4 regions of the Paenibacillus sp. RS8 genome follow, and region 1 is predicted to be linked to each of the others. Evidence: riboswitches for the same ligand, from Rfam matches in the RefSeq annotation. Region 1 holds a riboswitch; each other region holds the start of a gene.
What was found. A riboswitch is a leader RNA that binds a small molecule or an ion and turns the genes downstream of it on or off. The one in region 1 is predicted to bind cyclic di-GMP.
Positions count from the first base shown of each region.

Region 2: it holds a riboswitch for cyclic di-GMP, as region 1 does, so the genes downstream of both, ACDZ28_RS19635 (DUF6612 family protein) here and ACDZ28_RS10065 (anti-repressor SinI family protein) in region 1, are expected to answer to the same signal.
Region 3: it holds a riboswitch for cyclic di-GMP, as region 1 does, so the genes downstream of both, ACDZ28_RS10875 (choice-of-anchor A family protein) here and ACDZ28_RS10065 (anti-repressor SinI family protein) in region 1, are expected to answer to the same signal.
Region 4: it holds a riboswitch for cyclic di-GMP, as region 1 does, so the genes downstream of both, ACDZ28_RS07215 (NPCBM/NEW2 domain-containing protein) here and ACDZ28_RS10065 (anti-repressor SinI family protein) in region 1, are expected to answer to the same signal.

Region 1 covers NZ_CP168131.1:1,966,455-1,974,158, reverse strand. The annotation lists gene ACDZ28_RS10100 (MDR family MFS transporter) at 1-487, shown strand, start outside; gene ACDZ28_RS10095 (PadR family transcriptional regulator) at 493-1,056, shown strand; gene ACDZ28_RS10090 (aldo/keto reductase family oxidoreductase) at 1,172-2,149, shown strand; gene ACDZ28_RS10085 (hypothetical protein) at 2,373-3,713, shown strand; gene sipW (signal peptidase I SipW) at 3,715-4,302, shown strand; gene ACDZ28_RS10075 (TasA family protein) at 4,394-5,014, shown strand; gene ACDZ28_RS10070 (helix-turn-helix domain-containing protein) at 5,174-5,503, shown strand; gene ACDZ28_RS10065 (anti-repressor SinI family protein) at 5,710-5,865, opposite strand; cyclic di-GMP riboswitch class I at 5,893-5,977, opposite strand; gene ACDZ28_RS10060 (2-oxoglutarate dehydrogenase E1 component) at 6,450-7,704, shown strand, end outside.
Region 2 covers NZ_CP168131.1:4,143,299-4,151,002, forward strand. The annotation lists gene ACDZ28_RS19620 (Cof-type HAD-IIB family hydrolase) at 1-432, shown strand, start outside; gene ACDZ28_RS19625 (hypothetical protein) at 697-1,170, shown strand; gene ACDZ28_RS19630 (copper amine oxidase N-terminal domain-containing protein) at 1,290-2,507, shown strand; cyclic di-GMP riboswitch class I at 2,621-2,712, shown strand; gene ACDZ28_RS19635 (DUF6612 family protein) at 2,822-3,670, shown strand; gene ACDZ28_RS19640 (serine hydrolase domain-containing protein) at 3,967-5,139, shown strand; gene ACDZ28_RS19645 (ABC-2 family transporter protein) at 5,190-6,011, shown strand; gene ACDZ28_RS19650 (ABC transporter permease) at 6,041-6,790, shown strand; gene ACDZ28_RS19655 (ATP-binding cassette domain-containing protein) at 6,813-7,704, shown strand, end outside.
Region 3 covers NZ_CP168131.1:2,120,331-2,128,034, forward strand. The annotation lists gene ACDZ28_RS10855 (N-acetylmuramoyl-L-alanine amidase) at 1-255, shown strand, start outside; gene ACDZ28_RS10860 (hypothetical protein) at 762-1,295, shown strand; gene ACDZ28_RS10865 (ASCH domain-containing protein) at 1,543-1,956, shown strand; gene ACDZ28_RS10870 (hypothetical protein) at 2,155-2,652, opposite strand; cyclic di-GMP riboswitch class I at 3,039-3,129, shown strand; gene ACDZ28_RS10875 (choice-of-anchor A family protein) at 3,240-5,462, shown strand; gene ACDZ28_RS10880 (alpha/beta hydrolase) at 5,633-6,568, shown strand; gene ACDZ28_RS10885 (NusG domain II-containing protein) at 7,299-7,688, shown strand; gene ACDZ28_RS10890 (Gx transporter family protein) at 7,672-7,704, shown strand, end outside.
Region 4 covers NZ_CP168131.1:1,331,967-1,339,670, forward strand. The annotation lists gene ACDZ28_RS07210 (LemA family protein) at 1-543, opposite strand, end outside; gene ACDZ28_RS07215 (NPCBM/NEW2 domain-containing protein) at 786-6,599, opposite strand; cyclic di-GMP riboswitch class I at 6,855-6,941, opposite strand; gene ACDZ28_RS07220 (hypothetical protein) at 7,099-7,665, opposite strand.

The DNA.
Region 1 (7,704 bases):
AAGTACTCTGTCACCAGATACCTCCCGTCTCATGCTGAATATATTTATGGCCTTGACCGGGTTCGGCGTAGGCTTCTCCTTCTCCGTACTAAGCATGGCGGCGATCCATAATTTCGACATGCGCCAACGCGGTTCGGCAACTTCAACAAGTACCTTTATGCGCTCTCTTGGAATGACGTTGGGAATTACAATCTTCGGGATTATTCAGCGTAATAGCTTCACGAGCAGCATTAGCGACGCTTTTGGCGGAAGTGAGCAATCAGCAGCCTTCGGCGATCCGCGGGCGGCCCTGACACCTGAAGCAAGAGCCAAGATTCCACCTGAAATTTTAGAGAAAATATCCAGCGCACTGTCCTCTTCTATCGCACATACCTTTATGTGGGCCTTGATTCCTGCGGTCCTTGGTTTAGTCTTTGTGCTGCTTATGCCAAAAGACCGCCTCACCATTCCTAGTAAAGCTGCTCAGGCGTCCGAGGGTAAAAGGTAACGATTATGTCGATGAAATTGGCCATTCTCGGTCTACTGCTGGAACGGAATATGCATCCCTATGAAATTACAATAGTTATGAAAGAACGCTCCATGGACCGGATTACAAAATTGCAGCTCGGGTCTCTTTATTACGCTGTCGATAAACTTGCACAAGATGGCTATATCGAAGCTTTAGAGGTGATTAGCAGCAGTGATCGCCCAGATAAAACCATTTACGGTATTACTGAGCAAGGCAAAAATTTATTCGAACAGTTAATTCTACAGCAAATTAAAAAGAACGAGCCTTTCTATCATCCGATGTATATGGCGCTAGCCATGTCGCGTCATGTCGATCAAAGCAAAGTGGAGAAACTGCTCGAAGAACGTATTCGGGAAACTGAACATCAGGTAAATCTGGCTTATCAGGTATATGAAGAACATATTCCCATTGTTCCTCGTTCCGCTCTTCATCTCATGTACGGCACCTATGAACATAACCTGACGGAGCTAAAATGGCTGAAACGCCTCTATAATGACGTTGTAGCACGTAAGTTAAATGATGTCGGAACACCACTCAATCTAGAGTAGAGGCCTAAAGGCCTCTTCTTTTTTTTGCTGCGCAGTTGCAATAAATACCATACAGGATTCTAAAAGTGTACAATATGTACGTGTACGCAATCATATTTTCCTAGGAGGAATCACATTGTTGAGAACGCTGCCTTTAAACAAGCGCGGTATACCAGCCAGCCGTATTGCTCTAGGTTGTATGGGATTTGGTGGGGGCTGGGATCATGAACCTATTACCGCCGAGAATGTTAAGCAAGGACATGAAGCCGTCGACGCTGCACTGTCTATTGGTATCAATATGTTTGATCATGCAGATATTTATACCCGTGGTAAAGCCGAGAAGGTGTTCGGTCAGATCTTCAAAGAACGCCCAGGACTCCGCGAACAAATCATTATTCAATCGAAATGCGGTATTAAGCTGATGGAGCCTGGAGACAGCTCTAATGTGTTCGATTTCTCAAGCCAGCATATTCTAAGCAGTGTAGATGGAATATTGCAGAGACTAGGAACTGAATATATAGATATTCTGCTGCTTCATCGGCCTGATCCACTAATGGATCCGGAGGAAGTAGCCTCTGCATTGCATCAATTAAAAGCAGCAGGCAAGGTTCGCCATTTCGGTGTATCCAATATGAGCGCAGCGCAAATCAAAATGCTCCAAGCCTCTTGCGATGAGCCTTTTATCGTAAACCAGCTACATATGAGCCTAGCCAAGCTGAGCTGGGTCGATGCTGGAATCAGTGTAAACCGTGAACCTTGGAAGGATATTACCTTTCCTGAGGGAACCCTTGAGCATTGTCGAATGGAGAATATTCAGCTTCAAGCTTGGGGCCCACTCGCACAAGGCTTATTTAGCGGACGTTCATTAGAGGATCAACCAGAGAATATCGTCCAGACCGCTGCCATGGTTAAACAACTTGCAGATGAAAAAGGAACAACACCCGAAGCCATAGTGCTATCCTGGCTAATGACACATCCGGCAGCTATTCAGCCTGTGATTGGGACTGTGAATCCGCAGCGCATTGCTGCCTGCGCCGATGCGGACAAGTTGGAGCTTACTCGTAAAGAGTGGTATGACTTATACGTTAGTTCGCGTGGTACTCGTCTTCCCTAACCCGCTCCACAAATTCAACTCCAAAACATTCTTAATAGCCTAATCGTGCCTCTCGCATGATTAGGCTATTTTTAATGCCTCCCCCTTTCTCACGTATCGTTCTTTATTGCGAATAAAAATAGATATCGAGCGAAAAAACGAGGTAAATAGAGATAAATTAACATTTTCGTTCTTTATAGAGCACAAACGAGGCTTATTGGCAGTTTTCTTTTCAATTTATTCCATGTATTATTCATTACAGAAGTTGTTCTTTATTGAGAACGACAATAACGAACCAAAGAAATTCAAGACATTGAGGGGAGGTATTCCTCTGAGACCCAGATCAGCAAAAAGAAGACCTAAAAGAAAGAGGCAAATCGGACTACGTGTTCTGCAATCAGGAATGGCTGTCTCCGTCTTGTTTCTGTATACCTCGCAGCAAGTGGGTAATACCTACGGTGGTTTTGGAGCTACTACGCAAGCGACCAGCACAATTAGCTTTTGCGAAGTCTTTCCAAACTCGATCAAAGGGCTTCTAACAGAACTCAAAGATCATATCGAAAAAGCTACTGCTTTAAAAGGATCGCTACAAAGCTATGCCCCTTCAGGCAGTCTCTCAGATGTTTCGGGAATAGAAGGCATGTCGCTGGATGAGCTTGATGTCGCAGCGCAAGAGATTTCCTCGCAAATCTCCGCGCTTCAATCTCAAATTGATGGCGTTAATGAGCAATTGGCCACCAACAGCCAAATTTGGAACGAAATCAATAGTGAGCTGAACGCAGCAGCAGCCGTATTATTCCAGATTGGAGGATATATGACCTCTCTAGATTCAAACTGTTTAGAAATCAAGGATGAACAATTCTTCAGTGAGCTGCAAAATAGCCTGAATCAAAGTGGTGTAATCTCTGAATCCCTGAATGCTTCCTTAAATGGAGTCATCCAATACCTAAATTCTATTCACGACATCGGTCTTCCGTTTGCTTCGGTAGTGACCAGTGATGTATATGGACAACCAGAGTTACGCAATGAGGCGTTTCAGCAGCCGTTCCCCTACCTGATTGCTTTTAGTCAACCGGCTGGCAATATCTCTAGCGAGCTTACCTCCACTTATGAAAATCTCAATACTGAAATGAATGATCTTAAAGAATCAGCTACTTCAGGCATCAGCACTCTTCAGAGTCAGCTCCAATTGATCAGTCAAACCCGCGAACAACAATTGGAAGCCCTTGAGAAAGCCCGATTAGAGGCGCTGGAACAAGCGAAGAAAGAAGAACGTTTGGCCCTGGAGAAAAAAGAAAAGCAAGAAGCAGAGGACAAAGCGAAAGCTGAAGCTGAAGAGAAAGCAAAAACGGAAGCGACTCCACCGACAGGTGAAGCTGCTCCAGAGAACATAAATAAAGAGCAACCTGAAGCCCCAGCTACTAACCCGGTCGATACGGAAGTTGGTGAAGAGCCAACGATTCCACAAGATATACCACAGCAAAAGGTTCCTCAGGAGACGCCAAAGGCGGAAGCTACAACCTCTTCCCCGCCGGCAGCAACACCAGCTCCTTCGGCCCCTCAACAAGACAAAGGTGGAGAATAATATGCGGATTAAAAAAATGATCAACAATACATTATCGAGCATCATGCTTGTGATCTTTATTCTGCTGGTGATAGCCGTAGTGTTATCCAAGGCCTCCGGCGGTGAACCTGCCTTCTTCGGATACCAGATCAAATCGGTACTCTCAGGTTCGATGGAGCCAGGGATTCAAACCGGATCGATTGTCGCTTTAAAACCCGGAGGAGATATGAATCGCTTCAAAAAAGGCGATGTTATCACCTTTAGAAATGAAGAAAACCTGCTCATTACTCACCGTGTTGTAGAAGCAACAATGAACAATGCTACTGGTGAAGCCATGTATCGCACGAAAGGCGATAACAATGATGCGCCTGATATGAACCCTACCAGTTCCACGAATGTTGTAGCTGAGTATGCAGGGGTCACCGTACCTTATGTAGGTTACGCTATGAATTTCGCAGTTTCCAAAGCTGGAAGTGTTGTGCTCATGATCGTACCAGGCTTGATGCTCCTGCTCTATGCCCTGTATTCATCATGGAAGGCTGTAGCTGCACTCGAAAAGAAAAATGCGGCTATACTGCCCACCTCTCCACCTCCAACTGAAATACAGTAATTCGTTGATTGTCCGCTTCCGCTTACGAACCGGAAGTTACAATATATAACTTTTATAAAAAAACCACAAAAACCGAGGAGGAATTTTAATTATGGGTATCAAAAAAACATTGGGTCTTGGCGTAGCATCTGCAGCACTGGGTTTATCATTGATTGGTGGAGGAACTTTCGCTTACTTTAGCGACACTGCACAAAGCACCGCTACATTCGCAGCAGGTACACTGGATTTGAACTCTGATCCTTCTGTTATCGTTGATTTGAAGGATCTGAAGCCAGGCGATACGATCAAAAGAGACTTCAAACTAAAAAATGACGGTACACTTGATATCGGTTCGATCCTCCTCAAAACAGCTACCTCTATTAATGATGTAGGTGGTAACAACGGCGCTAACGATTTGGCAAAATTCATCAAAGTTAAATTCCTGGTGAATAAAGATAAAAGCGGCATCTTACCTGGTAGTGAAGAGAAAGTAGTTTGGGAAACTACCCTGGCCGATTTGAAGACTCAGACACCGGATCTCGTAAAAAACACTGGACTTGATGCAATCTGGGGTACTAGCGAAGCATCTGGAATTAAGGCCGGCACAAATGATAGCTTTACCGTTCAATTCGAATTTGTTGATAACGGCCAAGAGCAAAACTACTTCCAAAAAGATTCATTAACTCTGACTTGGGATTTCGTAGGTAAGCAAACTGCTGGATCCGCTAAATAATCTAATAAGTCTTCCATTCGAAGAGCAGCAGATTCTTATTCCGGAAAGCGGATAAGTAGATGCTGCTTTTTTCTTTACAATAATCTTTGTCGAATTTATTGATATTTGCTATACTAATAACAAAAATTACGGAGGGGCGTCAGCATAGTGCCACAAAATATGGGCCAACGTATCCAGCATCTCCGCCTAGAAAAGGGATTGTCCCTATCTGAGCTTGCGGACAGAGCGGATGTTGCTAAGTCGTATCTTAGCAATGTGGAGAGAAACATCCAATCCAATCCTTCAATCCAATTTATCGAAAAGATCGCCGACGCGCTTCAGGTATCCATCCACGCTTTGCTCTATGGAGAACCTAATGATGCTGAGGAATCACCTTTAGATTCGGAATGGTTCCGATTGGTGCAGGAAGCTATGGCCTCAGGCATAAGCAAACGCGAATTCAAGGAGTTTCTGGACTACCAGAAATGGCGCCTGGATCAGAAGGATTAATCCTTCCATCTGATCTGATAAGATCCTCTTCTACTCATACTATCAAGCATAAGCGCCTTCGTTCTCCTATATGGACTGCGAAGGCGTTTTATATTCTACTAGAATATAAGGACAGTGTTCATCTGAAACTTATAACTTCTTATATAAAGAAAAAAAGCACAGCGAGTTATCGCTGTGCTCATTTGATATGTAATGCTCTGAATGTATTACTGCACGGCTTGCACAGTCTTCTCATGAAAGAAGCGACGAATTTCATCTGCCTTTATGCCAGCCTTCTTAGCTGCTAATAATAAATGGACCCACTCTACGTCTAGATCAATGACCTGCTGTTCTCTGTTGCTTCCCTGGTTGGACTTGTCCAAAAAATCTCCTCCTAAGATTTTACGTCCCCAGGCAATCCGGCTGTCATAGTATTTCTACCTTAGACCCGCGACTTTGTGCCCCTGCCTTTCGGCAAGTTTACCTTTTACTGGACCCTTTACGTGAAAGGATCTACTTTGAAATATATGAAAAACGCTAACTGCAATAACATTATACTATACTAAAGTGAAAAAGTGTGTCGATTTCTGATTAGTTTTTCCATTAAAAAACAAAAAATAGAAGTTCTTTTATAGAATTTCCTGTCCTATTATCGCGATACTCGTCTTATTCATAAAATTATATAAGCCAATATAACAATGTCCAATTCCCTATTTAGTTAAAATTAAGGATAATAGAATCATTTTAGTAGGCCTTTAGAATGGGTAATAAAAAAGAACAACTCTTTATTTAGTAGAACAAGCTAACCCATACCATTTTGCGAACGTATTAGACGAAAGAATGAATTGATTACATGTGTGGAAAGTAGCACAATAAGATGAGGAATGAAACCGCAATCATCACAGCTCCTACAAGCATTGACACAAAATGTCACGTATGGAGTTCATCCGTTGAGGAGGATGTATTCATGGCAGCCAAAGAGCCCTATAACGAATCCATTTGGAGTAAGTATTATGGACCCAATTTAGGCTACATTCAAGAAAGATACGAGCAATTTGTGAAAGACCCAACCACCGTAGAGAATAATTATCGCGAACTTTTTACAAATTCGGGTCCCCCACCATTAACACCGGATAGCGAACCGGCTCCACAGCCTCGCATTTCAGGAGACACCGAATGGCTTAGAAAAGCAGTAAGAGCTTCCAAGTTAATCGCTAATATTCGTATATATGGCCATATGGCCGCTGAAATTGATCCGCTTGAGCGGGACCACAATCCCATGGCTAAATATCTCGAACTTGAAACTTATGGGCTGACCCGTGAGGATCTGATCGCATTACCTGCCACACTCATTTGGGAGAATGCACCGAATGACGTGCATACCGGATGGGATGCTGTTCAGCGTATGCGTCAGGCATATACCAAAACTATCGCCTATGAATTCGGGCATGTGCATGAGGAAAAAGAATTGCAATGGCTGAATAGACAGGCAGAATCCACTAGCTCACCGGCACCTTTAAATAATTCAGAACGCAAAGAACTACTGAACCGCCTGATTCAAGTAGAGCAATTCGAAACCTTCCTCCACAAGACCTTTGTGGGTCAGAAACGTTTCAGCTTGGAAGGCAACGACGCTCTTGTGCCGATGCTCGATGAAATCGTACGCGCTGCTGCGCATGACGGCGCAGAGCATATTCTGATGGGTATGGCGCACCGCGGCCGTCTCAACGTTCTCGCACATATTTTAGGCAAACCTTATGATATTATATTTTCAGAGTTTCATCATTCTCCAAACAAGGAGCTCTTCCCTTCCGAAGGCTCTACAGGAATTAACTATGGCTGGACGGGTGATGTGAAATACCATCTCGGTGCAGACCGCGCTGTCCGTGAAGGAGAAACCGTACGCACAAGAATAACACTAGCGAACAATCCAAGTCACTTGGAATTCGTCAATCCTGTCGTGGAAGGTTTCACTCGTGCCGCTCAAGAGGATCGGAGCACTGCCGGGCTGCCTAAGATTGATACCAGTAAAGCTATAGCAGTGCTAATGCATGGCGATGCTGCTTTTCCGGGTGAAGGGATTGTTGCAGAAACACTTAATATCGGCAAACTTCAAGGTTATCAGAATGGTGGAACGATCCATATCATTGTTAATAACCGGATCGGCTTTACGACCGAAAGTGAAGACTCCCGTTCTACGCATTATGCCAGTGATATCGCCA
Region 2 (7,704 bases), 2.2 Mb from region 1:
GCTAATTATATGTATGAGCACTTTCGTATTGTGCCTGCAACACTGCCAGCCTGGGAAGATTTCCGTGAGCCGGTTGTTAAGTTTACTGTATTTACACAGCCAGATATTCTTGACGAAGCTGAGCGTGAATGGCGTACTTGGACCCCTGAATACAACATTTTGCGGAGTGGTGAATTTTTCGTTGATTTGATGCATCCGGAATCCTCTAAAGGTAACGCTTTAAAAAATCTTGCTGTGAAGCTGGGAATACCACAGGAAGAAGTTCTCTCCATCGGTAATTATTTTAATGACATTTCTATGCTTACTTACGCAGGAATGGGTGTGGCGATGGATAATTCTCCTGTAGAGGTAAAAGCGGCAGCGAATGCTGTAACGGGTTCGAACAACGAGCATGGTGTGCGTGATGCGCTCGTAAAATATTGTTTATCCTAAGATTTTTTGGATTTGTAAAATAAGTTTAGGTGCAAAGCATAAAGCGGACGGGAGTCTGTTTTATGCTTTTTTTGTTGTGAAGGTAATTCATTCTAGTACTCTTTGGTTTGCTAATTTCGTATTCTCCTTTAATCTCTATACTTGTTTGATATAATAGATGTTAATTCCAATATTTGGTTGATGTATCCTTAGGTGAATTGATGGTATGTGTACCCAAATAATTTGCTACCTTTTACTTGTTATGTAATACGAAGGAGGGAAGAGATGAAGAGTGTTTTTTCTTATGTTTTATTAATATTGATTATTTTAATAAGTGGATGCAGCGGTAGTAATCAAGATAGGGTTTTATCGATGAATTATGATTTCGTTGAGCCGTTTAGATTTCCATTTGAAGTGAATGAAGTTCGTACGAAGATAGAACTTGATAATCCATATATACTCCAACAATATATCTTTCATTATAAAAACAAGCAGACCACACAGGAAATTAGGTTGATTCTAAGTAAGGTTATAAATGATCCAGAGAAAGTATCTGAACAAGGTAAACAACCTTATACACTAAAAAACGGAAAACAGGCTTATTACGATGAGGATGAGACCAGTCAATCTATTTGGTGGGAGAGCAAAGATGGTTTCTTGGCCCGCTTTGTTTATTATATCAACGGAAATCTTGATCTGTTAGGTGATTACAAACTGGATGATTCCGAACTAGTAGACTTAGCTAATCAGGTTCAATAGTATTTATAGAAACACTTCCCTTCATAAAAAAGTCATCATGGAATGGGACGGAAATATAGAAGAAGTTGAATTAAACAGGTAGAACAAATTACGCCATTATTGAGAATAGGATGTGTTAAATGGTTAGAAAGTTTGCGGTTCTTTTACTGAGCTTTTGCTTGATAATGACTACACCGCTTGTTATAGGGACAGCGTCTGCTGACAAATCTATTCAGTTGTTTGTGAATAATGTAAGGGTTGCTGGCGTTCATCCGATCTTAAAGTCTGGTGTTATGTACGTGCCATATCGCCAATTTTTCTCCGCCATGGGTTATAAGGTATCATTTGATCCCGATACTCGTAAAATCTCAGGGGTCATAAGAGGTGCTGAAATCGAATTCTGGGCTGGTGAGGCTATCATCTACTACGACGGAGTGACTTATTATTTGGATAAAGAGATTCCTGTCCTTAATGGACAAGTGTATCTTCCTCTTCGTTTGGTTAGTAACTTAGCGAAATATTCGGTTAGTTATGATCAATCTAAGCTATCCGTGAGCTTGAAACCGTACGGAGAGGGTCAGGACGCTGCTATTCAAGAACTACTTACGAAATACTACGAAACGTTTAGTCCCCGTTTATTAACATCTGATAATCTTAAATTAGGTTATATGAATCTAGAATATGATTATGAAGCTAATCAACCAATCAGTGAAATCGCAGTTAAAGACTTCAAAGTGACAATAGATCGGATTGAATACACTTCTGCTAGTGAAGCGAATCTTCAAGTAACTTACATTAAGAACACAGAAGAATTGAATCGAGAAGCTGTGTATCTTTTCGATATTCGATATGAACGAGGACAGTGGAAGATCGCGAATGATAGCTTGATTTTTAATCGTATGGAGCTTCCTGCGGATATTGATAAGAAAGCTGCGGCTATTATGGAGAATCATCAAACCGAGCAGAATGCCGTATTGGCAGATCTAAGAACCTATTACAATGCGTATAACTCCGAAAATCTTGATCTTACTACCCAATATACAGACCCCTCGATTATTAAAGAATGGAATGCTGTTGTGTTCAGTTCGGTGACATGGGAAAGTATGATGAAGGGGCACTTTGCCAATTCTGAATCGAGGTACTTGCTAACCGACGAACGAGTCGTTTACCTAGGAGAAAAGGAAGCTGTCGTCCAAGGGAAACTCGATTGGAGCGATGTTACATACAATGAAGGGGGGGACAATGATAAATACGAAGCTCTTATTTACTTGAAATATGTTAAGGGTCATTGGACTTATAATACTGACACCAGCCTAGACCAGGATTTTGATGAAAGAGAAAACAGCAATTTGAATTAAAATTAATCTATTACCTTTATTGTGAAGATAAATGGAAGATAAGTCGTTTACAGGTAAATATGACCATGCTAAAATTGGCAAAGGGACAAACATCCTTTAAACTAATTGAATGTCCGCGTTAAAGGTAAAATCATCGAAAGATGATGACACAAAGCCATGGGTCTAAAGCCTTTCTACAGAAGGAAATGATCGCCAGGCCGCCATAGGGATGTCTTATGGATAGTTCTGAAGGACGTGTAGTCTATTTCGGGCTGTTTTTATTATTCCAACCTATACGGCGTTACATTATCGCAAGGGGCCGAAAGGGGAAGTACATGAAGAGTTTTTTTAAAACAATAGGTACAGGGTTGGCAGCGGGTGCTTTATTGCTGTCCGGAACGGTCGGATGGATGTCTAATCCTCAAGTTGTGTCTGCAGCTACGACAGCAGCAGTCACTGCGGATCAAATGATCAGCAAAGTAACGGCAGCCTCCAAAGCACTAAAGAATTTCCACTTAGATGTGACCAAAAAACAGGATATTCAAAGCGGAGGGGTGCGTATCAGCAACACCAACACACTGAAGCTGGATATCAACCGTCTGCCGAATTTTGCCGCAGCAGGCACCGTCGATAGCAGTCTTTTAAAAACATCTTACAGCCTGTATGCCAATGACAAGGAGTATTACTATCTTGTAGACGGAAGTGAGCTTATCGATGAATCTGAAGACGAGGGTTACGACGATGACGGGGAGCCCATCGATCCCAATGCACAGTATTGGCTTGGACTGGAGAAGGCGGAGTGGAATGCTTTTTACTCGAAAGGTCAATATGATCCTGTTTCCATGCTTGATTCGGTCAAAAGTTATAAAAAATCGATGAAAGTCAACAATGTTGGCGCACAGACGGTCCTACAGTTCACGATAACTGATCCGACAGCAGCTAAGGGAATAATCGCGCTGTATGACCAGGAGAATCTCTGGGATGGTGAGACCGTTCAACCGAAAAGCGTAACTTGGAAATTGTTCGTCAATACTAAGACCTGGCAGACGGAAAAGCTGACAGTCGATCTGAGTTATGTGCTGACCAGTGACGGAGAAAAAGATACATACACCACGAAAATTGAAGCTAAATATTCCAAGAATAACAAAGGTACAGCCATTGTAAAGCCGGCTGAACTAGAATAATAAAGGCATTTCATATCGAGTAAAAAGCGCTGTTCAATAGAGCAGCGCTTTTTGCTCGATTCTTGACAGTGGCTACCGGTAGTGAGATCAGTAAAGAATAGTTAAATATATAATTGACCTTCCATTTATTAGGGTTTTAGCGCATGCTATTTATGTAATTAATAAACTGAATTAATTTATAAGTACGTGAAATATCATGTTGTAACTATTACATTGACAAGGTATTATGAGTTAGGTGTATATTTACATTTATGATAATTTATTGCGTGTTTATTAAAATTAGGGGAGTGTGAACGATGTTATCATCCACAGAGCTTAGTAAGCTGCACGAAGTGAATTACAGGGAGGACCGCTTAGAGGCACTTAATCATTTTTATGGGGATCTCTGTGATAAGAAAGTAGCTGATGGTTATATTTATTCTCTAAGTCGTTATGGGAAAATATTTGCTAATGGTGCCGGGGGACGTTTCAGTTACGAAGAAGACAGCACCCAAGAAATGAAAACGGATACAATCTTCCGCATTACTTCAATTACAAAGCTGTTTACAGCGACAGCGATCTGGCAGCTTGCGGATAATGGTAAGATTTTTATGGGGCAGCCTGTTAGTTCTATTCTACCAGAGTTTGATGCGGATCCTTTTAAGCCGATTACAATTGCCCATTTACTGACTCATACCTCCGGCATTGCACCAGATCATGGCACTATAAGTGATACTTACTATAAAAGTGCTTGGTGGTATATTTATGAATCTGAGGTTGGGAAAGAAAACTGGATTCAAGCTGGACTTTCCTATGGGCTTCATTTTCCAGTAGGGACGCAATGGATGTATTCATCGTTCGGATATGTGATCTTGGGTGCAATTATCGAGAAAATAACGGGTGTTTTTGCAGAAGAATACATAATGGACAACATTGTAAAACCCTTAGGCATGAAAGATACTTTCTTTGTTATACCGCCAGAGAAAGCGAGTAGGATCGCCATTCGTTCGGAAGGGGCCAAGGAATATCTTCAGAAGCTGCAAAACGGGGAATTTACGGATGAGGAACAAAGGTCTGAAGAAGAAATCAAGCTTCCCGGAACTGGAGGGGGGTTATATTCAACAGTTACTGATATACAAAAGTTCGGAATCATGTTGCTTAACCAAGGGGAATACGAGGGTGGTCATATCTTAAGTCGTATGGCTGTTCAAAGAATGACCAAGCGGTTCAATACTGAGAAAATTCCAAACTACGCATGGGGAGATGGAGGATCGGATCGTCCATACGGACTTGGGCCGGACCTTCGATTTAATGTAAGTACTTCTTACTCTGAAGGCACTTATTTTCACGAAGGGGCAGGAGCATGTGCCTTGTTCATTGACCCTATAGAAAAGATGGTTGCCGCTTGGTATCTCCCTTGGCATAAAGGGGTATGGGATGGTAGAGGCGTTTTTGGCACACATAATGTGATCTGGTCCGGACTCGAATAAGAAGTTTGCTATTTTTTATGAAATATCTACAGATAGGCAGGATGTGACTTATGTTTGAGATGATAAAGCACCGCTTTCGCCTTATGAGAGCGGTTGCTTTTGTTACTTATAAGGAATGGAGTGCGTACAGGACGCATTCGATGGTTTCTATATTTGTGGGTCCTGTGTATTTTTTGGTGCAGTATTATATATGGAGCGCTGTTTATAGTGGGGAATCTTCTATTAACGGAATGTCGCTTTCCCATATGCTCTCTTATTTTTGTGCCACGATGCTGATTAACTATTTGACCATGGATTTTGCCGATTGGAATTTACAAATGCTCATCCGCACGGGGAAGTTCATTACCTTCTCTTTAAGACCGATGAATCATATGTTCTATGCGTTGTCTCAGAAGGCAGGGCATAGGGTACTTGGACTTCTATTTGAATTTATACCCTGCTTTATGATTTTCTTTTTTATTTTTCATATTGATGTTTTGCCAGCAAATTTACTTTATGCAATTCTTTCGATAGCAATGGCTTTTATGATGAATTTTTTTATCCATTATAGTATTGGAATGGTCGCCTTTTGGATGGTGCAGTCCTCTAGTATTCGTAACTTTTTTAGTCTTTGCGAGGGGATATTCTCAGGATCGCTGATTCCATTAGTCTTTTTTCCAAAATCCTTACAAATGGCGTCCTTTTTCTTACCGTTTCAGTATACGACCTTTCTTCCTGCAATGGTCTATACAGGTAGCTATACTTTAGCTGATATAACCTTACCTATTCCTCAAGTTTTGTTGCTGCAGCTTATAGCCGTTATGATTGCCGGAATAGTCTGCCGGGTGTTGTATGCGGTGTCGCTTAAGCATTTTACGGGGGTGGGCGCATGAAACGTATGTTTTTAATATACAAAACTTGTATGAAGGCGAATATAGCTTCTGCTATCACTTATCGTGTTAATTTTATTCTTAATAGTCTTATCATGCTTATAGGGAATGTGTTGTTTCCTCTAGTAACGGTATTCATTTATAATTCGAATGCTTCATTTGCAGGATGGACCTTTAAAGAGGCGCTGTTAATTCAATCTGTTTTTATTTTATCTACGGCTTGTGCCGGGATTTTTTTTAACGGAATTATGTGGAATACGATGTCCCATGTGGTGGAAGGAACGCTGGAAGTGGTATTAATTAAACCTACCTCGAGCTTATTTTTACTATTGGCTAGATCTTTTGAATTCGAAAGCATCGGGCTTTTAGGAGGTGGCCTAGTCATGTTCGTTTACGCACTTAGCGGAATTGAAGAGGTGACGTTCAGCTCTTGGTTATTATTCCTGTTGTTGTTTGGAGCAGGGCTGCTGGTCATGTTTGGGGTGGCACTTATTGTGGCGGCGATTTCCTTCAAATGGGTGGCGAATTCCCGCTTGCCGGAGATGTTTGAGAGTATTAAGTCTTTTGGACGATATCCAGGAACGATTTTTCCAAAAGCAGTCGTAGCCGTGAGTTCTTTTCTGTTTCCGGTTTCGATGATTGCTTACTTTCCAGCCTCTACACTTATTGGACGATGGGAAGCCTATTTTTTTATAGCGATTATCCCGTGTGTGTTATTTGCTGCCTTCGGAATTTGGCTCTATACCTATATGCTTCGTAGTTACAAAAGTGCCGGGGGATGAATTTGTATGAAGGAGAATTACAGTGGATATTATTACCGTCAAGAACTTAACTAAGCAATATGAAACGTATCACCGTGGACAGGATGCAAAAAGTGTATTTAAAAGTCTGTTTCACCGTGAAAAATCGATTATTACCTCTGTAGAGGATCTTTCTTTCAATGTTGGAAAAGGAGAAATCATTGGCATTCTAGGTCCAAACGGTGCGGGGAAATCTACGACTATTAAAATGCTGACAGGCGTTCTCTACCCTACATCGGGAGAAATAAATGTTCTAGGATACAACCCTCATAAGCAGAAAAATCAATATGTTAAACAAATCGGGGTCTTATTTGGACAGAAATCGCAATTAATATGGGACATTCCCCCTTTGGATAGCTTTTATATGAACAAGGAAATTTATGATATTCCTACAAACGACTTTCGTACAAGACTAGATCGATTTGTTAACATGTTTGAGATCGGCGATATTATCACTAAGCCCACGCGCACCCTTTCACTGGGAGAACGAATGAAATGCGAGTTTATTATGGCGATGCTTCATTCACCGCCTGTGGTTTTTTTAGATGAGCCGACGATCGGGCTGGATGTTATAGCTAAACAAAGAATTAGAGAATTCATTAAACAAATGAATCGGGAAGGCACCACATTTATTCTAACGACACATGACTTGGAAGATGTGGAACGTTTGGTTCAAAGAGTACTTATTATTCATCAAGGTAAAAAAGTATATGACGATAAGTTCTCTGAACTTCGACTTCATCTGGGTGCGAAAAAGGTAGTCAGGCTTTCTGCTGCCACAACTATTGGTGAGATTGATCTGCCCGGGACTCTGCTATCGGAAAGAATATCGGATTACGAAGTGGAATTAATGATCGATACCGGGCAATGTAAAATGGGCGAGTTTCTACATATTC
Region 3 (7,704 bases), 150 kb from region 1:
GTTGATCCTATTCGTAAGCCTTATTGCCCTGGACCTAAGTTTCCGTGGGCAAGGTTGTATGATAATTTGAAAGCGAAGGAGGTATTCGAAGTGAAAGCTACTAAAGCAAATGTCACTGTGAATGGAAAGAAGCTAGAGACGGATGCGCTGCTGATTGAAGGGACAACCTATGTTCCTTTACGTGCAGTAACCGAAGCGTTAGGTGTTAAGATTGGATGGGACAACACTACGAAAACGGCTAGTGTAACCAAGTAGACTATTACGAAGCCTCTGCCGAGCGCAGGGGCTTTTTTTAATTTCTTATAACCTGTTCTTCTACCAATTCTTCTACCGTCATGAAAAACCGAACAGTAACTTGCGGAACCTTAAACGTATATTATATGCGGAGTCGGAGGCTAAAAAGACCATGTAAAACCATAGAAAACCCGTGTTGTCCGCACTCGTAATGCGTAGGCCGGGGGTTCAATTCCCTTCACCAGCATATTTTCCGCTATATCAACGTTGTCAGCGTTAAATGTTGTTTTCCGGACGTTAATTCGTCGGTGCGTACCTGCTGATATACGGTTAAATATGAAGCCTCCTACGGAAAACTGTGGGAGGCTTTGTTATGTACATTTAATCACTCTACCTAATCATAATCACGGAAGCACTACGCTGACACCAGCGGGCGGTCGTACGTACGGAGTCTCTTAATATATCTTTCATAATGTAGAACTGTTGGGTATAATTGGAATAATGCTATCCTTAGGAGGTTCATACGTATGAAGAAGAAAATAGTAGGGATTGCAGCTGCAGCGCTGTTGCTCGGAGGATCAATAGGATTTGCAGCAAGCTCGTCAATAATTGGCGCTAAAGTTACCGGACTGTATACGATAAAGCAAGACGGAAAGAAGATTGCGGACGCAGCTATTATAAACGGATCAGCTTACGTACCCGTGCGCACGATATCCGAAGCGACTGGAACGGACCTGACAGTAGAAGGGAAGACAATAATACTGGAGAGTAAAGTAACGGAGAAGCCCGCGGCAATATCTGAGACTGACACAACGGCTGCAGATCGGACAGGAACACCAAAGGCAATCATTGAGGCGGCTAAACTCCGGGAAAGATTAGCAGTGGCAGAATCCAGCGTGCAATTTCTCAAAGAAGCGATCCAACAAGCGGAAGCTACTGCGGCCGATCTAACAAGCACAGCGGACCAAGAAGCTCGCAGAAGCTATATCGCCGATTTGAATAAACGCCTTGTGTACACGGAAACAGAAATTGCGCAGATCAAGGAGCAGCTTGGTGAATAAAGCACTGGTGCATGTTGAACCAAAGCCTCTATATGTTGGATCTGAGATGCACCTACCATAAGCATGATACTATGGCCATCTCTCGGGTGGTCTTTTTGTTATGTACATTTTTCCTTTTAATAGGTTTAATTAATCATATAGTTAAAGGGGATATTACTATGAACTCATTAAGCGCGAACCAGTTAACCGCGGTATTCCGGGAATTCGGAGACCACGCTTTTCTGTATCTTCCGAGGGGATGGATATGATGCGGTGTTTAACGATACGACAGCCTTGGGCAACGTTGATTGCTCTTGGTGAAAAACAGTTCGAAACTCGATCATGGAGAACAACCTACCGCGGGGGGTTAGGTATTCATGCCGGAATGAGGATAGATAAGAAGATATGTGAACAGGAACCATTCAGGTCGATATTGGCGAAGCATGGTTATACAGCAATAAATTTACCAACAGGGTTTATTATTGCGTTAGGTCAACTCACGGGGTGTTATGAGGTTACACCGGAGGTGGACCTAAGGGAATGGATAAAGGGAAATGAATATGATTTTGGCGACTATAGTGAAGGGCGTTTTGCTTGGAAGCTTGAAGATGTTCATCAGTTAAGTCATCCTGTACCGGCTAAGGGCAGATTAAGCTTATGGGAGCATCCAGATCTAGCCTAAACCAAAAATTGATCTTTTTAATGTGATTTTCATGTGAGCATCATCTTATTTTCAGGTTCGGGGTATATATTGAAGACACCAAACACCCCCCAGTGTTTTGTGGTATAAATCTCTTAGGTCTTGCCAACTCCCATGGTAAGGCCTATTTTTTTGTTCGCTAATGGAAATGGGGGGAGGGGCGTAACTTTTTACGCGGCTTTACTTAATCTGATACTGCCCTTCATAGCTCTTAAAAGATGAAATATCCAGCCCGAGATATCTGCGCATATGAATAGCAGCTTGTGCAGCAACGATGTCGTTTAACAGCAGCATTCGTTCATGGTATCCGCGACATATAAATTTGGCTTCTATCCCTGTGTTGAGCCTGTTCTGCTCATATACCTTGATTCCCCGTTTTCTCATTTCCGAACGAACATCTCTTAGATCTGCTGTAGCTACTGCCGCGGCGGTTCCAAGAACCTCCAGATAGGGGGCGGGCGTTCGTAAATGTGTAGATAAAATGGCGGAGTCCCGTTCGAAAGCTGATAAAATCATCGGAAGCAATAAATAAGATTTCACCAGCATGTTGTCTCTGCTTTCAGCTCTATGCATGAATCTCATCACCTCTAATGGGAACGTATATTCGTATTCTACCCCGATATCCCAAAAATAATCAATGGTATTTCTAAACAGCCAGTCCAATGTGATTAAATTCACAACTAAAATAGAAAGAATAAAATATATTAAAATTGTAATAATAAAAATTAATGATTTAGGCTTATGAAAAGGAGAATTAGGATGAGAGAGGAAGGAAGTCTCCGCCGTGGATTGGTATTTGGTTTGATTTTTAGTATTCCATTATGGATATCGATATTAGGCTATATACAGTTACTTTAAAATTGAATAAAAACTTTTGCGTGAAGCGCCTTTAGGTGCTTTTTTTGTGCTGGTTAATGTGTATGATTATTAAAAGGAATTGATTGACATTTGTGGGGGCGGAGCGCTAAACTATTATTAGTTCAAAAGTATTAAAAGTCATAGACGATTATTTAATAGGATGCTTAAACTGCCGGTTCTATTTTGCAAAGGGTATACATATATAATCATGATAATAGCAAACCGCCCGAAAGGGTGGGACGCAAAGTCCAGGAGTCTAAAGTGTCTTAAGGACACTATGACCGTCCGACTGCCATGAGAAGGGAATTCTACTTCTTTTTTGGCGGTCTTTTTTGTTGTTAGGTCTTTTAGAGTTTCTGGTAATTATTCTGATTAGATATAAATGATAGATTTAGGAGGTGTGCTTTTTGAAAAGAAGAATAAAACCGCTACTCTCACTAGTATTAGCGGGGGCTTTAATGGTAGGCAATGGACTTTCCGGAGGGCATTTGGTAAATGCAGCAGGGGAGGTACCTCCCTATACTCCTACACCTGTGTTAGGTATTGCAGGGAATTTTAATACTTTTATTTTTGGGGATTTCAAACAATCTAATGATCAGGTTCATGGGCGCCTTGCCGCCAAAGGTAACATTACATTGCAGAATTACGGCGTATCCAAGGATAATCCAGGTGGAGATGTCCTTATTGCTGGTAATGACATTACTTTTACTAATGGTACTATTCATGGAGCATCCGTTTATGGTGGTGTTTTTTCCAGCAACGGTGTAGATCTTAAAGAACCAGCGAGAAAAGGAACGCCTATTGATTTTGATGCTGAAGAGCAATTTCTTATCGGACGTTCTAATGAATTCTCTTCACTTACTACAGTTGGAACTTTCAAAAAGGAATATGGGAAAATAACAATTGATGCTCCGGAATCATTTAACGTTCTTAATCTAAGTGCTGCCGATTTCGCTAATGCTAATGGCTTACAGTTTAATATTGCAAATAACGCCACAGTTATCGTTAACGTTAGTGGAAGTTCAGTTGAAATTCCAAGTTTTCAAATATGGGGAGGCAGCCCTAACAAGGTATTATTTAATTTTTATGAAGCTAGCACTGTAAACATAGGAAGTTTAACGATAGAAGGAACTATCCTAGCTCCGCATGCGAAAGTAACTTATAATTCTGGTGAACTGCATGGGACACTGATTGCAAAGGGATTTGCTGGTGGGGTACAGATGCATTGGTATCCATATGGAGGGGAGGAACCACCTCCGACACCAACGCCGACCGTGACACCAACACCAACGCCGACTGCGACGCCAACACCGACGCCGACTGTGACGCCAACACCGACGCCGACCGTGACACCAACACCGACGCCGACCGTGACACCAACACCGACGCCGACCGTGACACCAACACCGACTGTGACACCAACACCGACGCCGACTGTGACGCCAACACCGACGCCGACTGTGACGCCAACACCAACGCCGACCGTGACACCAACACCGACGCCGTGCGTGACACCAACGCCGACCGTGACGCCAACACCGACCGTGACACCAACGCCGAAACCAACACCAACGCCGAAACCAACACCAACGCCGAAACCAACACCAACGCCGAAACCAACACCAACGCCGAAACCAACACCAACGCCGAAGCCAACACCAACGCCGAAACCAACACCAACGCCGAAACCAACACCAACGCCGAAACCAACACCAACGCCGAAGCCAACACCAACGCCGAAACCAACGCACACACCAAAACCAACACACACACCAACGCCGACTGTGACACCAACACCAACGCCGGACGTGACGCCAACACCAACGCCGACTGTGACGCCAACACCAAAGCCGACTGTGACGCCAACACCAACGCCGGACGTGACACCAACACCAACGCCGGACGTGACGCCAACACCAACGCCGACTGTGACGCCAACACCAACGCCGGACGTGACGCCAACACCAACGCCGACTGTGACGCCAACGCCAACGCCGGACGTGACGCCAACACCAACGCCGGACGTAACGCCAACACCAACGCCGGACGTGACGCCAACACCAACGCCGACTCCGTCGTCTGAGGCAACACCAACGCCGACTCCGTCGTCTGAGGCAACACCAACGCCGACTCCGTCGTCTGAAGCAACACCAACGCCGACTCCGTCGTCTGAGGCAACACCAACACCGACTCCGTCGTCTGAGGCAACACCAACGCCGACTCCGTCGTCTGAGGTAACACCAACACCGACTCCGTCACCGGTGGCTCCGGTATTCCCAACACCAACGCCATCCTCCGTAATTGGCATTATCGTCGTTAATGATGACCCTGTGCCACTTGGACCTGTAGCTTCATCGACGCCAGTACCAGTACCAACACCAACACCGTCGGGTAGTACAGAGGTGCTTGTTGATGATGACGAGATCCCATTAGGATCAGTAACGGAGGTAACGCCAACACCGTCACCAGAGGATATCGCCGTGGTGGATGATACAATCCCGCTAGGTAATCCACCTGTGGATGAACTTCCGAAAACGGGAGAATCAAGTCCAGTCCCTTATTATGTAGCTGGTCTAGGTTTTGCACTTATTGGATTGCTAATGAGAAATAGATTCTCTAACAAGAAATAATAAACGGTATTTGTAACGAGAACATAAGGTATGCCAGAACAGAAAAGAGCCGCTTTCGGGACATATTCCGATAGCGGCTTTATTTTGTAATGATTGTTATATTTTGGAGCAATCTAAGCAGATGCTATACTGATTTACAACGGATATGAGGAAAGGACGGGGAAGATGAATTGGTATGGTTCTTCATTAGTGCGATCATCGTCATAGGGGCTCTGATCTTTGCGGGCTTTTTCTTTTATGGTATTGCTATTAAACGAGCACCGAAGGAATTTCTGAGTAATAATCGTGATTTGAAGGCTGATCCCCCGGTTGCCGGGGCTTCTTGGGGGGAGGGGAAGGATTGGGTTTCCACTCAGAGCTTTGAGAATGTTGAGATTATATCTGAGGACGGGCTGCAACTAAGAGGATACTTGCTCCTTTCGGATCATGCTGAGGGACGTACAGCGATTCTAGCCCACGGTTATTCTGGAAAAGGGAAGGATATGGGTGCGTACGCCAAAATCTATTACGAGAGACTGGGCTTTAATATCCTGATTCCCGATGCCAGGGGGCATGGGGAAAGCGCTGGGAATTATATTGGTTTTGGTTGGCATGAGCGCAAGGATTATTTGCAGTGGATTGAATATATGATTAAAAAGATTGGGTCCAGTGCTCAACTGGTGCTCCATGGGGTTTCTATGGGGGGTGCTACCGTGCTGATGACCTCAGGAGAAAATCTCCCACCGCAGGTCAAAGCTATTGTCTCAGACTGCGCTTACAGCTCAGTTAAAGCACAATTAGCCTACCAGTTGCGGCGTATGTATCACTTGCCAAGCTTCCCTTTTATCCAAAGTGCGAGTCTGATTACTCGTTTGAAGGCAGGGTATAGCTTTAGTGAGGCATCTGCCTTGAAGCAAGTGCGGAAAGCGAAGGTGCCGATTCTTTTTATTCATGGAGATGCGGATAATTTTGTACCGTATAGTATGATGAATGAATTGTATGAAGCATGTCAGAGTCCCAAAGAGAAGTTCGTAGTGCCGCAAGCGGGGCATGGGTTAGCTTATGATATGGATAAGACGGGGTATATAAACGTAGTAACAGCTTTTGTGAATCGTTATGTAAATTAGATGCCCTGAACGTAGACAGCGCCCGATATCCGCTAAGTAGCGGTTATCGGGCGCCTATATTTTTCCACACATGGCATGTGTCCTTGTGTAAGGTTCGTACAGCCATGCTTTTTCGTTATATTCATCCCCCGCCGTTCGTGAGTAACGGGTGTCTTAATTCCTTGTTATTTCCAGCAGCCGTGTGGCGAGAATAATCCTTCCAATACGACAAAAGCCCTACCTCTCTTTTGCCCTTGCGGCTCCATTGACCGCGCCAGTGTGAATCGGAATGCTATATTTCGAATTTAGTCTCATAAAAAGGAAAGTTTCTGCAAGAAAACATAAAGCCTCTGTGTCCAAAATGCCGATGTGTAAATGAGTCGGCCTGACATCTTCTTGATGGGGATATTCAATATATCGAAAAACAAATACGATATAAATATAACACAGTATTGTTAAAAAGACAAATATAATAATCAATTCCAAGATAAGGGTAGTTTTATTTAGGAGGGGAACAAGTAGAGCAAGATAGAGCGATTGATTCGAATATAACTTATGCCGGATTATTTGCGGATTAATTCGGAAAAGCTAGTAAGCCAGAGGGAATGGGACTACGGGGGCTATTTTGCGTGCCTATTTTGTGAACTACTCTCTAAAACTTACATTAAACCCCAACATTGATTGAAGGATTGAGGGTAGACCGTTATAATTAATAAGTCTGGATTTTAATTAAAAAATAAGGGAGATTTTTATGAAACGCGCAGATGTGTGGTTGATTTCCATCGTGTTAATTGCTGCGCTCGCTTTTCTCGTACCGAGATGGTTTTCGGACAATGATGATAAAGGTGGGGCCGGTAAAAATCTCGTAGCCAATGTGACAGTGGACGGCGAGTTATTTAAAACGGTAAAGCTTACAAAAGAAGAACAAACCATTGAGGTCCGTACCGACCGTGGTTATAACATCTTGAAGGTGCATGATTACGGGATTGAAATGTATGATGCTGACTGCCCGGATCAAGTGTGCCTAGGTTTCGGTTTTATTACCCTGCCCAAACAGACGATTGTCTGTCTACCGCATAGAGTATTAGTGGAAATCACGAGTGCGTCGGGGGAGGATGATATAGATGCCTATGTCCAGTAGTGAATCTGCAACAGCT
Region 4 (7,704 bases), 630 kb from region 1:
AAATCCAATAGCCCCTGCAAGTAAAAGCGTAGGAAGGGTACTTATCATCGTGTTATAGCTTGTCACATTTTCGTTATAGATACGTCTGCTGGCAGATAGGTTTTCCTCTAAGATATAGATCCTTTGTTGCAATTTGATAAACGGATCGCTTTCCTTAAGCTCTGGATAATAGTCTGCCTGAACATTGATCGAATGAATATACTTTTCCATTTCCACATATCTAATCAGCTTCTCAACCGGAAGATGATCATCACTTAAACTAGCACGCATTCTATGTACAAGCGCCAATGTTTCGTGTTCATGTTTAGCATAAGAAATAACCATCTTCGCAACTTCTGTTAATGCCTCAACCCGATTTTGTAAATAACCTTCGATGGTAGCAAAAGATTCTCTCACACGATTACGCATGCTTAACAATCGAGTATACGCAGCCATTAAATAAGCCCCGATTATAACAACGATGGTCAATCCGATTCCTAACATCTGCATCACCTCTAGTATATTTGATTGAATGGGCTGGAAGAGTTGGACCATCGGATTCATTATAATTAAAAGACATGTTCGGTTATAGTGAGCGTTGTCATCACTTCTGTCATATTACAAAATGGATAATTTTATAATATAAGGATTTAAAAGGGGTTTCCAAATCTTGCCCACCCCACTTTTTCCACACAGCAGAGCAGAAGCTATAGCGTGAAACTTATACATTTTTATATCTCAATAAAAAACAGGCGAATCATGGTTGAACACACCACAATTCGCCTGTTTTCTTTTGCCTATGGGATTTATTTGTTATCAATAAAAGAAATCAATTGCACAAGATTACCTGCAACTTGGTAAGTTAACCCCAACATGTAAGTTCCCTTCTCCTCGTTCGATAGGTCTATAGTGAACACATCCGGATTAGCTGCCCATTCATTCACATCAAACATGATTTCTTTAAATGTTCCAGTGTTTCTGACACCAGCCGAACTAGGGATCACTTTGCTGCCATCGATCCCTTTCACCGGATTGATAAATTCAACTACAGGTCCCTTTAATTGTCCTACCTCTACCATTTGAGGATCGGCCAATAAGCTCGTAAGTTTAGTTAGTCCTTGTAGCGGGGAGAAATCAGTGATTTCATTTCCAGTGATATCTAGCGTCTCAAGATTCTTAGCATACTGTAGACCTTCCAAAGATCTGGCTCTTCTGGTTTCGCTGGTTAACGTCGTAAGGTTATACATGTCACCTAGCGTTAGGTCTCCAGATACGCCTAATGTGGTCTTGATCGAAGTACTTAGATAAGGATCTGCAATAGTAATGACTTGCGTAAGGTCTATTTCGGTCAGACCTTCTATTGCTAGTTGTAACGCCGCTACTGCTGCATCTACTTCACTTTGTGTGACAGCAGAATTAGCCAAAGCCGCTTCTGCACCCGTGAGGCTGGCCGTAAATACCGCTATACTCTCAGCCGTGAAGCCATCTAGAGAGATTGCTTTAGCCGCTGCAATCGCTTGTTCCAGATCTCCAGTGAACAGGTGATCTCCATTCGCGAAATGTAGTTTGGTTCCCCCCCATGTGGCATGGTCAGATCCGTTTCCATTTCCGCCGTCCGTAACGACTAATTTCAGCTCCTTGGCTCCGTTAATATCCAACTCGATGAATTTCTGTGGATCTCTGGAGCCCATGACACCACTATCGAATCTCTTCTCTCCATCCACAAATACTTCAAAGCTCACCGAACCGACAGAACCGTACATTTGTCGATCTACACCCACATAGGAAGTGAAGTAGTCCGCGTTCTTATCGCTTAGATCGTATACAATCGTCGAGTTAGAGTGCGCTCCAATCCCTCTTTCGTAGGACACTATTTGATTGCCCTCGCCTGTTAATCTCAGTGCATTGGCACTAATTGATTTATCCTTCAAAGGTGCAGTATAGCTGTTCTGAGTAGAATTCCAATCATAATCCGTCAGATACGTAAAGTCCGTCATGTCTACTACGGCTATTGTTCTAGTCTTGGTAGTCGTATTTCCATCACTATCGGTTACTGTGTAAGTGATCGGATACTTTCCAGCTCTGCCCCATTTAACTTGATCTTCACCCGTAACCTTTACTTGAGCCGTCAAGTCACCATCTTCTGAATCCGTTGCCGAATAATCTGCACTTACTGCTATTTCCTGTCCTACTTTAGTGGATACAGATTTAGCTATGGTAAGCTCAGGCGTACTATTCAGAATCATAAACTTCGCATCCGCGAAATCGCCGTGATCTGAAGCATTTCCGTTACCTGCATTATCTAACACCAATTTCAATTCATTTACACCCTTTACAGGGATTCGGGCTAATTTAGCTTCCGAGCCAAATTTCATCAGTCCGCTATTATACACTTCTACCCCATCAGCGAAGATTTTGAAGATCACACTAGAGTTGCTTTGCTCTGGGATATTTCGATCAACCCCTACATACGTTTCAAAATATTCGAAATTAGCACCCTCCAGATTATACACGATTTCAGAGTTAGCATGCGTTCCTAAGCCCTTCGCAAACTCTTTGGTTACACCATTTACAAGTAGCTTAATCGGGTTGTTAGTACTTGCCTTATCCTTACGAACTACATTATAATCCGTTCTTGCCGACTGCCAAGCTATATCACTCAAGTATTTACTAGCGCTGTAAACAACTATTGTTCTAGTCTTTACAGCTGTATTCCCATCCCGATCTGTAACTGACAGTTCGACGTTGTAGGTGCCTGTTTTGCTTGAAGTAAACCCGTTCGGTTTTACTTCAACCGCTCCAATCAAGTTACCATCTTCCGTATCAAAGGCAGTCACATCGGTCAAAGCATCAAATTCACTGTTCAACTTCACGAAAGTTGTCTCTTCCGGCACTGTGATAATCGGTTTGCTTGAAGTATTCGTAAACTTTGCATCCGCCCATACCGTATGATCTGAAGCATTACCGTCTGTAGCATCTGTGGTAACCAGCTTCACTTCGCGCGCGCCTGTCACTGGTATTTTCACGAATCCATGCTCCGTTCCTGCCCGGAAAACATCGCTCGCGAATTTCTTCTCACCATCTACATACACTTCAAAGGTTGCAGAAGATGGCTTTCCTTTCATCGCTTGATCGATTCCGATATAGCTTTCAAAGAAGTCATATCCTTTGCCCTCAATATCATAAACAACTTCAGAGTTGGCATGAACACCAATTCCTTTGGCATAAGTCGCAGCTAGCCCTTGTCGAACAAGGGTGATGATTCCACCAGAAACGGCTTTATCTTTCTTTAATTCACCCCAACCAACAACGACTGATTTGGCATTAAGGTCTGAGATATAAGCATAGTCACTCGTTACCGTAACCTGTGTAGTTTTAGTTTCTGTAACCCCTTCGTTCTTCACTTCATATACAACTTCGTAGTCACCTTTTTGTGTTACATCAACGGTATTTGATTTCAGGGTAACATCAGCAGTAATATCGTTGCCTTGATAGTTAGCCGCTTTTACATCCTTCATCGGGTCAAAGGCTTGATTAAGCTTTAATGTAATTTGATCTTCAACAGACAGGGCTGGCTTGAAGGCTTTAACCTGCACTGGTTTCAATGCGATCAGCTTCTTATCATAACCAACAATCTTGTACGTATAATTGACGCTGCTATCTACGTTCGTGTCCACGAACTGGTCAGTCCCGGTAAAACCAACCAACACATCATTTCGATACACTTCATACCCTAAGAAATCTTTCTTCAGATCCTTATTCATACTAAAGCTTAATGTGTTCGATTTAGCTGTAGCGTTAGGTGTGATATTAACCTTTATGGCAACATTCTTATCTGCTATTCCTGTGCCCTCATAATGAACCACCGAGTTATTTAAATACCATAGCTTTTTCGGTGCTGGATATTTAGCCAGCTTCTCTTTCGTTTCTGGATTCACAGTGAAGCCATGTCTGGCAAAATAGCTGCTTAAATCCAGCCCCAACACTTCGGAGGAGAACTCTACTAAATACTGTTGCTTGGAATTGTCACCGTTAGGAAGGGATACCTTTCGCTCGCGGTACAGCTTGGTCAGTTCGGTCCAGTAACCAGGGTGCGCCAATTCCAACTGCCAGTAGGCACCGAGCTGTGCAAATAAGCCCTGCTGATTCATAACCACTTTATTTTCTTCGAGGACATATTTATAAATATCACTCTCAAAAGGAATACGAGTATCAATAGAATCCGCATAGACTGACATCAACATAGACACCATATTATTAGTTACTTCACCATATTCCCGTTCACCCATAGCCAAGCGATGCCCAATTTCATGATTCAATCCCCAACCTGGATAGACTTTGTTAAAATCACCTAACATCGTCGCTACGGTCCCAATTTGTATCCCAGTATGATCTCCCGCGGCATACATTGCACCATAAGGCTGCATCAATCGAATATTTTCACGAATTAGCTTGGCATCATGAATCTCGCTGCTGCCATCCAAGCCGTAGAAGTCAAAGATCGTCTTCATCCAAGTATCATAGCCGGTTACGGTATTCAGTGGATTGTTTTCTTGTGTAATAAACTTGTTATAGGCTTCTGTAGCCGTTCCTGTAAAAATAACATGATCGCTGACCATTTCTACCACATCAATAAGCTTGCGATCTTGAACATTCGGATGTGCTGCCTTATCTTCATCTAATTTTTGTTTGTAGGTGGTTAGGAAGGCTTTGAATTGTTCTGGATCTGTGGTCTTTGTCATCATAGGGATCTTCGTAAGCCCCTCAAACCGGATCAAAGGTGCTTTCCCTTGTTCTTCAGCTGTATATGGATTGACGATATACACTGTACCGCCCTTAGTCACATCATGTGCATAATAACTATTCGTCGCAAACTCAGGAACGGTTATAGTGTTTTTACCAGGACGTAATTGCACGCTTCTAGCCCAAACATTCCAAGCCGCCTCTTGTTGCGAAAATACTATTGCAGGTAATTTATCAGTAGAAGCTGCATCTACATAAATATTGATCGTATCTCCAGGCATTGCAACGAGTCCCGTAGGTTGGTTGTTCGTACCGAAACCAATTCTCAGGTTTTGCTGTGCATGCTTTTTCATATCCCCACGCTGTTCAGCCTCAATAATGGTGCCTTCGGTTTGAACTTCACCATTTACTAGCTTCTTAGCCAAATCCAATGAGTCTTTAAGGATTGGATAGAGCGGATGTACTTTTGCCGCCTCTTCTAATTCATTGATTGCATTGGCGCTATTATAAGCAGGAACAACCGCACTCATCGTTCCATCTGTGAAAATACCATTCACAGCTTCGCTTACTTTATCCTCTGTATAAAATCTAAATTCAGCCGCAAAAGGTCTGTTAATATTGGCTTTTGTGAACTTGAATTTCAATCTTTTAAACTTCGTAGGCTCGAATTTAAACTCCAGAAAGTCGTTCGTACTAGTCGCGGTTCCGCTAGATACGAGCTGAAAGGTCTCTCCCTTACTCGTCTCTGATGCATAGATTTCAAAAGCTTCTGGGAACCCTTTGCGATTATCTCTAGCCAGGAAAGCCACTCTGTCTAATACTTTGGCCTGTGCTAATTCAAACACGACTTCATTCGTGAAGCTGTCGTCATTATTTTTGTTCGTTTCCCAATGTGTATTCGGCAGATCATCGAGCATGTATTCCGGTTTCGTACCTGGGTAGCTTCCACCATTCACCGTTACTTTTGATACGTTTGAGTTTGGCATTCTGTAAGCTTCGCTATAGGCATTTTCATATGCTGTGCCATACCCCTTTAACTTCGAAACCTTAGCTGCCGTTTCCTCTACTTGATGGTTTTCCAGAAGCACCTTTGCATTCTCTATATCTGCTTGAAACTGCGTGTACAGTGGATGTAACTGCACTTCTTGTTCTAAAGCGGTTAACTTCTCTACCGTATTAAATGCTGCACTAACTTGACTCAAGGTATCATCTGTAAATAAGTTTTTCATCTTTGCCGATATGGCATCTTCTTTGTAAAAAGAAAATTCAGCCGCACTCGCCCAATCCTGGTTAGCTTTTTTGTAGACAAATTTAAGTCTCTTGAAAGCTGTAGGTGCAAACTCAATCTCCACAACATCTCCTGCTCCGCCTTTATATTCTCCAGAGGATATTAGTGTAAAATCGCCTGCATCCGTAGTTGAGCCATAAATATCAAATTCCTGAGCAAACCCCTTACCCTTTGCACCGGATTGTCTTGCAGCATATACGATTCTATTTAATTCCGTGGACTCATTAAAAACAAAGACAACCTCGTTCGTAAACGTTGAGCTATTCGGTTTGCCCGTTTCCCAATGCGTACTCATATCGCCATCAATAGCCTTAGCTATTGGTGAACCTGAGTAGTTGCCACCATTATTCGTGATGGATTTAATATTTGCAGGATTCATTTTAAAAACATCGTTATAAGCGCTAAGGATAGCCTTTCCATACAGATCAAACGGAATAACTGACGCACTGCTTAATAGCTCAGCTTTGCTTTGTACTACGCTGTTCACTACACTTACCTTGCTTACATCACTTGCTAAAGCATAACCTGCCTCGCTCGAAAAACTGGCTATCATGGCTGCCGATGTAGCGATTGCAATCATTTTTTTCATCTTTTCTACCCCCAGATGTAATATGAATCTCTTCAGTACCCAAAAATGGGCACAAAAAAAACTACCCCAAAAGAGTAGCTTGATTGCGTATAAAGTCCATAAAAATTAAGACTTAATTTTTATTAAACTTTAACAAGCATAAACGCCCCGACGCCCTTCTAAGGACGATACGCGTTTAAGCGAGAAATATAAGACATTAAGTATAGGTGTATAACTTATACTCACTTATATTTTAACAAAAAGCGTAATACACTCTTTGGCAGCTGGCTGACAATAGTTATAATAACCTTAGTCCCTATAGCTTTGCGTCCCTACATTTCCATAGGTTTGCCTATGAAGTTTCGAATACATTACAAAGAGTAACATAACGCTACATCTGATCGCATGATTAATTGGTATGAAATCCGAATAGGTAATTGCAATTAGTTTTTCTGTTCTGATAGATATTTTTTATTAACTATCCCAGACTATGAATGATACTTTAGAACTGCTTAGCGGCTTAATCTCTTAGCCCAAACAAACGCCGGAACCAATTCCACACATCACCCGTGATCGGAATTAACCCGAAACCATGCTCTCCAACAGCGATTACACCATATGCCCATTGTCCAATAGCTACCGCACCTCCAGCGATTCGCCCTATGGCTATCGCCCCAAACGCCGTATCGCCTATGGCTATCGCTCCCAATGCTTTTTCGGCTATCGCGATCGCTCCCACAGCCACTCCTGCAATCGCAATTGCTCCCGCGGCAAAGCCAAGCCAACTAAGTGCTATCGCTCCGAGCGCTAACCACATCCCCAGTGATATAGCACCTACGGATAGTACACCGACGCTTATTGCACCTATGGATATCAAGCCTATAGCTACATCTCCAATAGCAATTAAACCAACAGCCGTCTTCACTTGTGGCTTGCTTCCGTGACCATACCCCTGACCTGAGTATCGACCTAAATTGCTGCGGATACTTACCACCGGAAATGATGGAGACGGCCATTGATAATCAATTTCCCGTCCACCTAACCCTCTAGAATCCGCCCAGCGCGTGATGTACTTATGCCATTTCATATCCATCCCGTCCCCCTTCTCAATTACCTTAATTATACA